DNA from 2 places in the Devosia sp. BK genome. Region 1 is predicted to be linked to the other one. Evidence: riboswitches for the same ligand, from Rfam matches in the RefSeq annotation. Region 1 holds a riboswitch; the other holds the start of a gene.
What was found. Region 1 has a riboswitch for cobalamin ahead of DevBK_RS08820 (DUF1852 domain-containing protein). Riboswitches for the same ligand answer to the same signal wherever they lie in the genome.

Region 1 (4,311 bases):
ATGCTGCAGACGCCGCCATCGCCGGAGCCTTGGTGCAAGCGGCAGTTGAACCCCACCTGACGAGCCATGCGGGCATGGTCTCGTTTCTCTATTGGGACGCCAAAACCAAGCGCGCCTCTCAGTTGAATTCACTCGGCACCTTGCCGCACGACCTAGCGCCATTCCGGCCGATCAACGGCGTCGGCGGTTGGGCGCGGGAGGGCGCGCCGGGACCGCAAGCAGCCATTCCTGGTTTTATGCCCGGACTTGGCGCCATGCACGATCGCTTTGGCACGCGACCATGGTCTGAATTGTGCCAGGATGCCATTCGCTGGGCGGAGGAAGGGCATCCTGTCTCCTCTTTCGAATATGGCGTCAACGTCTTCGCCGCTCCCTTTTCGACCTATTTCGAAGAAGGCCGCGCCGTCTTCATGCCCGATGGCTATCTGCCACCCGTCGGCAGCATCACGCGAAATCCCTCTTTGGCAAAGACGCTTCGGACTTTGGCGGAGGAGGGTCCAACCTACTTTACGGAAGGCCAATGGGCGCGTGATTTCGTGGCGGTCGGCAACGCCCTCGGCTGGCCGGCGCGGCTCGACCATATGACCGCCAACCCGCCGCGCTGGCAGGAGCCATTGAGTTTTAGTCATCGCGGCAATGAGATTGTCAGTCTGGCCCCGCCGGAGCGTCAGGCGGTGTTCTGCTCGCTGGTGCTGGGCGTGCTCGAGGAGGCGGGCATTGCCCAGATGGAGCCATTTGGCGCCGATTATCTCTTCTATATGAGCCACGCGCTCCGTCTGGCCGAACAGGCATGCGGCTTCCTTCATGACCCGCAATATTTCGGCGAGGGCGCCGCCGCCATCACGGACCCGGCCTATCACCGCTCGCTGGCCCAACTGATCCAGGCCAGCCGGCCCAAGGTCGACCTGACCGACCATGTGCGGTTGACCACAGGCGCCGCCGCCTTTGCGGCGTCCGGTTGGAACAGCGCCAAGTCCAAGGCGCCGGTCGGCAGTTGTGAAATTTCGATCGTCGATGCCGAAGGCAATTGGCTTCAAATGATGAACACGGTGCAATCGGGTGGCATCCCCGGCATGGCTGTCGGCGGCGTTGCCATGATGGGATCGCACGAGCAGACGTCGATGAACGCGCACTTTTCCAATTGGCGCACCCCCGGCGCCCGCATGCGCAACATCTTGGGCAATACCTTCGTCATGAAGGATGGCGCGCCTTGGCTGGCGCTCGGCACGCCAGGCAATGTCTACGCGACAGTGGCGCAGATGCTCGTCAATATCCTCGACTTCGGCATGACGCCCGATGCGGCGTCTGATGCCCCGCGCATGCTGCCGCTCGAGGACAATTATGCGCTCACGATCGAAAGTCGCTTGGCACCAGAAGCCGTCCTAGGCGTCACCGCCCTCGGCCTCCATCTCACGCCCATGCCGGCATGGGACTGGAATATGGGCTCCTTCCAGATGTGCTGGCGCAGCGATGCCGGCCTCATGGCATCGGCCGATTTCAGGCGCACCGGCACCGCTGCGTCTTTGATCTAGCGGAAGACTGGCCTTGGTCGCGCACCGAGCGGCGCGACCGTCGCTATTAGCTTCACGACCAAAATCTCTTTATCGAGATAGCTTTAGCTTCAACGCGAGCAAGGGGCTCGCGTCATGCTGCTTCACGCTTTGCAAACCTGAAACCACTCACCTTATGGATTAAAGATATAAACATATCTTTATACGGTATTGACTCGCAATGGCTTCTGCCGGAATGTGCAGAGGCCAAGGTTCTCCGGTCGCCGCTTGCGATGTGCCGGAGCTAAGAGGGAAGCCGGTGCCCCGAAAGGTCGGGAATGCCGGCGCTGCCCCCGCAACTGTAAGCGGCGAGCTGAAGTCCACCATGTCACTGGGGTCAGACCTGGGAAGACGGGCAACGGCGATGACCCGCGAGCCAGGAGACCTGCCTCGGCGAAATAACGTCCACGGGCGGGGTGTCCTGGTGTGCCGTAGTGATGGTCGCGAGCGCGGCCCGTTTCGCTATGTGCTTGCCTCGGCCTTGCCCCCAACAAACTGGGGCTTGTCATGTCTCAAATGCAAAATCCGCCGGCATGTTTGGCGTGCCACCAACGAATGCCAGGTCTGCTCGACGTCCCGATGATGCGCGCGGGCGAAACGTCATGCGCCACTTCCAACCCTGCTGACTGACACCAAGACCGATAAGAGACGGCGACCGCTCCATGACCAAAGACCTGACTTTCGCAATCAAGACCGTTGCTTTCAACGAGGACTATCAGCCCGCTGAAAACACGCGCGTCACCACCAACTTCGCCAATCTCGCTCGCGGCGAAAGGCGGCAGGAGAATCTGCGCAATGCGCTGAGGATGATCGACAATCGATTCAACGCCTTGGCGTATTGGGATAACCCCAAAGCTGACCGCTACACCGTCGAACTCGACATCGTCACGGTCGAGTTGACGATCGGTGCCGAAGGAAAGAGCGCCTCGTTCCCCCTCATCGAAATCCTTAAGTCGACCATTCTGGACAAGAGGACGAATGAGCGCGTCGATGGGATCGTCGGCAATAACTTCTCGTCCTATGTTCGCGACTACGATTTCAGCGTCGTGTTGCCCGAGCACAATAAGGGACAGGCCAAATTCAACATTCCGGAGAGCTTTGGCGATCTCCATGGCAAGCTATTCAAGGCATTTCTGAACTCGGACATCTACCGCGCAAATTTCGGCAAGCCGCCGGTTATCTGCATCAGTGCCTCAAGCAGCAAAGTCTATCACCGCACCGAAAATCAGCACCCGGTTATGGGCGTCGAGTACCGTCAGGACGAGTTCTCGTCGACTGATCAGTACTTCGCCAAAATGGGGCTCAAGGTTCGCTACTTCATGCCGCCCGATAGCGTGGCGCCGCTCGCGTTCTACCATGTGGGCGATCTCTTGGGTGACTACACCAATCTGGAATTGATCAGCACCATCAGCACGATGGAGACGTTCCAGAAAATCTACCGGCCCGAGATCTATAACGCCAATTCGGCTGCCGGAGCTCTCTATCAGCCCGACCTGAAGCACCAGGACTATTCCGTGACGCGGGTGATCTATGACCGCGACGAACGTAGCCGCCTCGCCGTCGAGCAGGGCAAGTTCGCCGAAGAGCATTTTATCAAGCCCTATAAGAGCGTGCTCGACCAGTGGTGCGCCAGCTACGCGTCCTGAACAGTTAAAAGAACAGAAGATCGAGCATCATGAACAAACTCCTCCCCACCTCGACGGCTGGTAGCCTGCCCAAACCCTCTTGGTTGGCCCAGCCTGAAAAGCTCTGGTCGCCCTGGAAACTGGACGGCGAAGAACTCGTCGAGGGTAAGCAGGACGCGCTGCGCCTATCCCTCACCGATCAACAACAGGCAGGCATCGATATCGTCAGCGACGGCGAACAAACGCGCCAGCATTTCGTCACGACCTTCATCGAGCATCTCGATGGCGTCGATTTCGAAAAGCGCGAAACCGTGCGCATTCGCGATCGCTATGATGCGAGCGTGCCCACCGTCGTGGGCGCCGTTTCTCGCCAGAAGCCGGTCTTTGTCGAAGACGCCAAGTTTCTGCGTCGTCAGACCACGCAGCCGATCAAATGGGCCCTTCCGGGGCCGATGACCATGATCGATACGCTCTATGATGCGCATTACAAAAGCCGCGAAAAGCTCGCCTGGGAGTTCGCCAAAATCCTCAACGAGGAAGCCAAGGAGCTTGAAGCCGCGGGCGTCGATATCATCCAGTTCGACGAGCCGGCCTTCAACGTCTTCTTTGCCGAGGTAAACGAATGGGGCGTAGCAACGCTTGAGCGCGCGATCGAGGGACTCAAGTGCGAGACCGCCGTCCATATTTGTTATGGCTATGGCATCAAGGCCAACACGGATTGGAAGAAGACGCTCGGCGACGAATGGCGGCAATATGAAAAGACGCTGCCAACGCTGCAGAAATCGAGCATCGATCTGATTTCGCTCGAGTGCCATAATTCCCATGTTCCCATGGACCTGATCGAACTTATTCGCGGCAAGAAGGTCATGGTTGGGGCGATCGACGTCGCATCCAACACCATCGAAACTCCGGAAGAAGTCGCCGCGACCCTGCGGAAGGCCTTGCAGTTCGTGGACGCCGACAAGCTCTATCCCAGCACCAATTGCGGCATGGCGCCTCTTTCACGAAAGATCGCTACGGGAAAATTGCAGGCCCTGAGTGCTGGCGCTGCGATCGTCCGCCAGGAGCTATCGGCTTAAGCACCGACCTGTCGTCACCCCGTGTGGCCGGCTGAGTTCGCCACCGCTAAATCGATC
Region 2 (4,311 bases), on a different contig from region 1:
CGCGCCACAGCGAGCGCCGCCGTATAATCCCGCGCCGTGATCAGCTTGCGAAAGCGCGCACTGCCCGTGACATTGGTCCGCTCGCCGATATTGACGAAGGGAATATCGGGCGTGAGGACGAAAGGCTCGAGGCCGGAAAGGCGGAGATAGCGGCTCAATGGACGACCCTCGGCGCAACGCCTGCAACGGCATCAGCGATGGCGCGGATATGGTCCGGCGTCGTACCACAGCAGCCGCCCACCACATTGACAATGCCTTCGCGCGCGAACTCGCCCACCTGTTTGGCGGTGTCCTCTGGGCCTTCATCATATTGGCCGAAGGCGTTAGGCAGGCCGGCATTGGGGTAGGCGCAGGTAAAGGTGTCGGCGACGCCCGAAATTTCGGTCATGTGCGGGCGCATTGCCTCGGCTCCTAGCGCACAGTTTAGCCCGATGGTGAAGGGACGCGAATGTTTGACCGAATGCCAGAAGGCAGTCGGCGTCTGCCCGGTCAGCGTCCGCCCCGAGGCATCGGTAATCGTACCCGAGATCATCATCGGCAGCGCCACGCCGGTCGCTTCGAAAGCTTCCATGCAGGCAAAGATCGCCGCCTTGGCATTGAGCGTATCGAAGATCGTTTCGATCAGGATGACGTCTGCACCGCCCGCGATGAGGCCGTTGACCTGCTGCGAATAGGCTTTGCGCAGGTCTTCGAACGTTACCGCGCGAAAACCGGGATTGTTTACATCGGGGCTGATTGATGCCGTGCGGTTGGTTGGTCCAACGGCGCCGGCCACAAAGCGCGGCTTGCCGTCGATAGCGGTCGCGCGATCAAGCGCGCGGCGCACGACACGCGCACCCTCGACATTGAGATCATGCACCGCCGATTCCATGCCGTAATCGGCCTGGGCAATCGTGGTCGCCGAAAAAGTATTGGTCTCGACGATATCGGCACCAGCCATGGCGTATTTGAAGTGAATCTCTTCGATCGCTTCGGGCTGGGTGAGGATCAGAAGGTCGTTATTGCCCTTCTGCGGATGATCGGAATGATGCCGGCATGCGTGACCAAACCCGTGGCCGACGAAGTCATCCTCGGAAAGCCCCAATCCCTGGATTTGCGTGCCCATGGCGCCATCCAGAACAAGGATGCGCTCACGCGCCAATTTTTCCAGGAGCTTACGGCTGGGGGATGGGTTTGCCGGCATGATGACCTCGTCTTTCCTGGCCTTTTACCGAGGGTTTTTCGGAAAAGAAAGCCAAGCCAGATGTGGTGCTCATGCCGGCAGATGTGAAGGCGTCAGAAGCTCGCCTTGGCTCCTGCATAGAAAGTCCGGCCCTGCGTATTGTAGCCCAGAACCTCCTGGTACTTGGTGTCGAAGAGGTTCTGCACGCGGCCATAGACCTCGACCTGGTCGTTGATCTTATAATTCAGGCCGGCATTGACGACGGTGTAGGCAGGAAGCGTCACGTTGACAGCTGGGAATTGCGAAAAGTCGGTATCGAGGTTTGGCCCGTTCAAAACCACCTCGCTATGCAGCGTCAACGGAATTTCCGGCAGCGTATAGGCGATGTCGATCGCGCCGGAATGCTCGGGACGACGGATCTCTCGTGCACCATTCGGCTGGCGAGCGTCGAGATAGGTGTAGGTCACGCCGGCGGTCAGACCTTCGACGATGTTGACGCGAGCGGATAGCTCGACGCCTTGGCGGGTGCTGGTGCCGAGCAGATTGACGACCGTGCTCGGTGCAAAGCCCTGCGTCTGGATCTGGTTTTCGAGCGTCTGGTTGAAATAGGTCGCATCGAGAACAACCACACCGTCAAGCAGGCTCTGCTCGACCCCAATATCCCAGCCAAAGCTCGATTCCGGCACCAGACCGGGATTGGGAATGAACAGGGCAGGATTGAAGCCGAACTGTTCGTAGAAGGTCGGATTGGTCGAACCGGTCCCGAGCGAAGCGTGGAGGCGCGTTCCGGTATCCGGAACCTGCCATGCGCCGCTGAGGCTATAGGTGGTGACGTCGGCAAAGCCTTCGTTGAAATCGTGGCGCAGGGCTGCGGTAAGGAAAACCTGATCGAAATAGGTGCCGCGATATTCCCCGACGAGCGAATTGGTGACGCGCTTCTGCACATCGAGCTTGGTCGGCACGAGTTGCTGGAAGGTTTCGTAGACCACATCATAGCCGAGGGTAACGGTATGCGTGCTGTCGAGGAAATCCGGCGTGTCGAAGTTGCGACCGACTTGATAAGACGCTTTGTAACGATCGTTGGTATTGAGCGAAGCGCCAAACTGATCGTTGGCGCCGCGCTCGATCGTGCCGGCGCTGACGCGGGCATTTTGAAACCAAAGGCCATCTTCGCTCACCCAGCCAAGACCAAGAGCGCCGGAAAGCTCCTTGATGGTGGCGGTATCCGGAGTGTCCTGAACGATCCCGGAAAAATCCTGGCCATCAGCGTACGCATCGATGCGCGCATAACGGATGCTGCCATCAAGGGTAAGCTGCGGCGTGATATCGGCGGCAAACCGACCATTGGCATCGATATGATTGGCTCCGTCGAGCTCGGTGCCAAACGAGGAGACATTGAAGCCGTTGGTGTGCCGCATGGTCAGCGAACCCGAAATGTCGAAATTGTCCTGGCCATAGGCCAGCGACCCGCTTGTCATCTTCGTGCCGTCTGTGCCCGTTTCACCCGCCAGAGTGCCGTGCAAACCGTCCTCGGATACCGATTTCGTCACGATATTGATAACGCCCGCCATGGCATTGGCGCCCCAGAACGCGCTTTGCGGCCCACGCAGAATTTCGATGCGTTCGACATTGGTCATCGCCAGGCGCGCAAAGTCGAATTCCCCGTCCGAGTTTTCGCTGACCGGCACGCCATCGATCAGTACGAGCACATGATTGGCTTCGGCGCCACGGACACGGATCTGCGTCTTGTTGCCGAATGAGCCCGTGCGCGACACCGCAAACCCCGGCACCTGACGCAGCACGTCCGCGATATAGGGCGTGCCGCTCAATGCGATCTGATCACCATCGATCACGGTATAGGACCGCCCGATTTCATTCTCTTCAAACGGGGTCAGGCCACCGGCATTGATGACGAGCTTGGGGAGGATCGTTTCCTGAGCCGTAACGGGAAGGGCTATCGCCAGAGTGGCAGTCAGCAGGGCGATGGACGAGGTGAGCGACTTGAAACGCATAGGGCGTGGCTTTCGAGGTGGCGCGACGGCTCAGGCGGAAGCGTGAATGCTTCCCGCGCATGAGGCGCACAGAGATTGAAATGAGGTGGGGCGTGCGGCCGGATTAGCGGCGCGACGGCATCGGGGGACGATCGCTCATCGTCTGTCTTGTCCTCCGCCCGATCCGCCCGATCAGCCTGAAATGAATCCGCTTCCATGGCAGGTCTCCTGGCTCGCGGATCAAGCCGACGTTTCGCCTTCCCAGCCCAAAAGCCAGTGGACACTGAAACGTCGTCTCCGCTTACAGTTGCGGGGGCAGCGTCGGACTGGGGATCGCTCCTTGACCGGCTTCCCTATTATCCCCTTGCGAGGACCATGGACGGGCCGAAAATGAACAAAGCCTTAATTCAAGTCAACGACGTAAGGCCGTTCGCGAGGGGCTATCCACAGTGTCGCCTTAATCGATCGTGATCGCGCGATTGAACACGCGCTGGTAGCCCGGCAGTTTTTCTGGATAGAGGATCGAGATCAGATCCAGCAGCACCAGATCGGGGCGCATGGTGCCCAGTTCGTAGAACTGCACGCCGCCATTCGGCCCCTTCAATGCATCGGGTATCCATACCTCTCCTGCCTGGGCCGCGGGCAGCGCGGCGAGGCGGGGATTTTCTGCCGCGATATCGGCAAGGCTGCGATAGGTCATTGCCGCCTGGATCCAGACACTTGCCTCCCGCGCGCGGGTCACAAGTTGTTCGAGGTCATGGATTTCGAAGCTACCGGTGCTGGTATTATCAGCAAAGATATAGCGTCCGCCTGCATCGGCAATGAGCTGCGCAATGAATGACTTGCCGCCCGCCGCAAAGAACACGCCACCGAACGCCTGTCCGCTGAGGACAAACGGCTTATCGTCTTCCGCAACTCCTGAGACCAATGCCTCCGCTGCTGCATATCGCTTTGCGACCTCTGCAAAGCTCTCGTCGGCCTTGGCTTCGGCATTGAAGAAAAGCCCCATGAACTTGACCCATTCGGCCCGGCCGAGCGGCGATGTGTCCTGCCAGTCGGCAAAGTTGACGACGGCAATGCCTGTCGCTGCGAGCCGCTGAATTTCGGCCTCGCCACTCCCGCCCGCCATGAACACGTCGGGCCGCGCCGCCACCACGG

Region 2: linked by a shared signal. The riboswitch ahead of DevBK_RS18405 (TonB-dependent receptor plug domain-containing protein) and the one ahead of DevBK_RS08820 (DUF1852 domain-containing protein) in region 1 are both predicted to bind cobalamin.

The regions. Positions count from the first base shown of each region.
Region 1 is NZ_JAIMBX010000001.1:1,799,643-1,803,953, reverse strand. It holds gene DevBK_RS08825 (gamma-glutamyltransferase) at 1-1,532, shown strand, start outside; cobalamin riboswitch at 1,744-1,958, shown strand; gene DevBK_RS08820 (DUF1852 domain-containing protein) at 2,213-3,196, shown strand; gene DevBK_RS08815 (methionine synthase) at 3,226-4,254, shown strand.
Region 2 is NZ_JAIMBX010000003.1:595,703-600,013, forward strand. It holds partial or broken gene metH (methionine synthase) at 1-1,150, opposite strand, end outside; gene DevBK_RS18405 (TonB-dependent receptor plug domain-containing protein) at 1,276-3,174, opposite strand; cobalamin riboswitch at 3,354-3,546, opposite strand; gene DevBK_RS18410 (ABC transporter substrate-binding protein) at 3,611-4,311, opposite strand, start outside.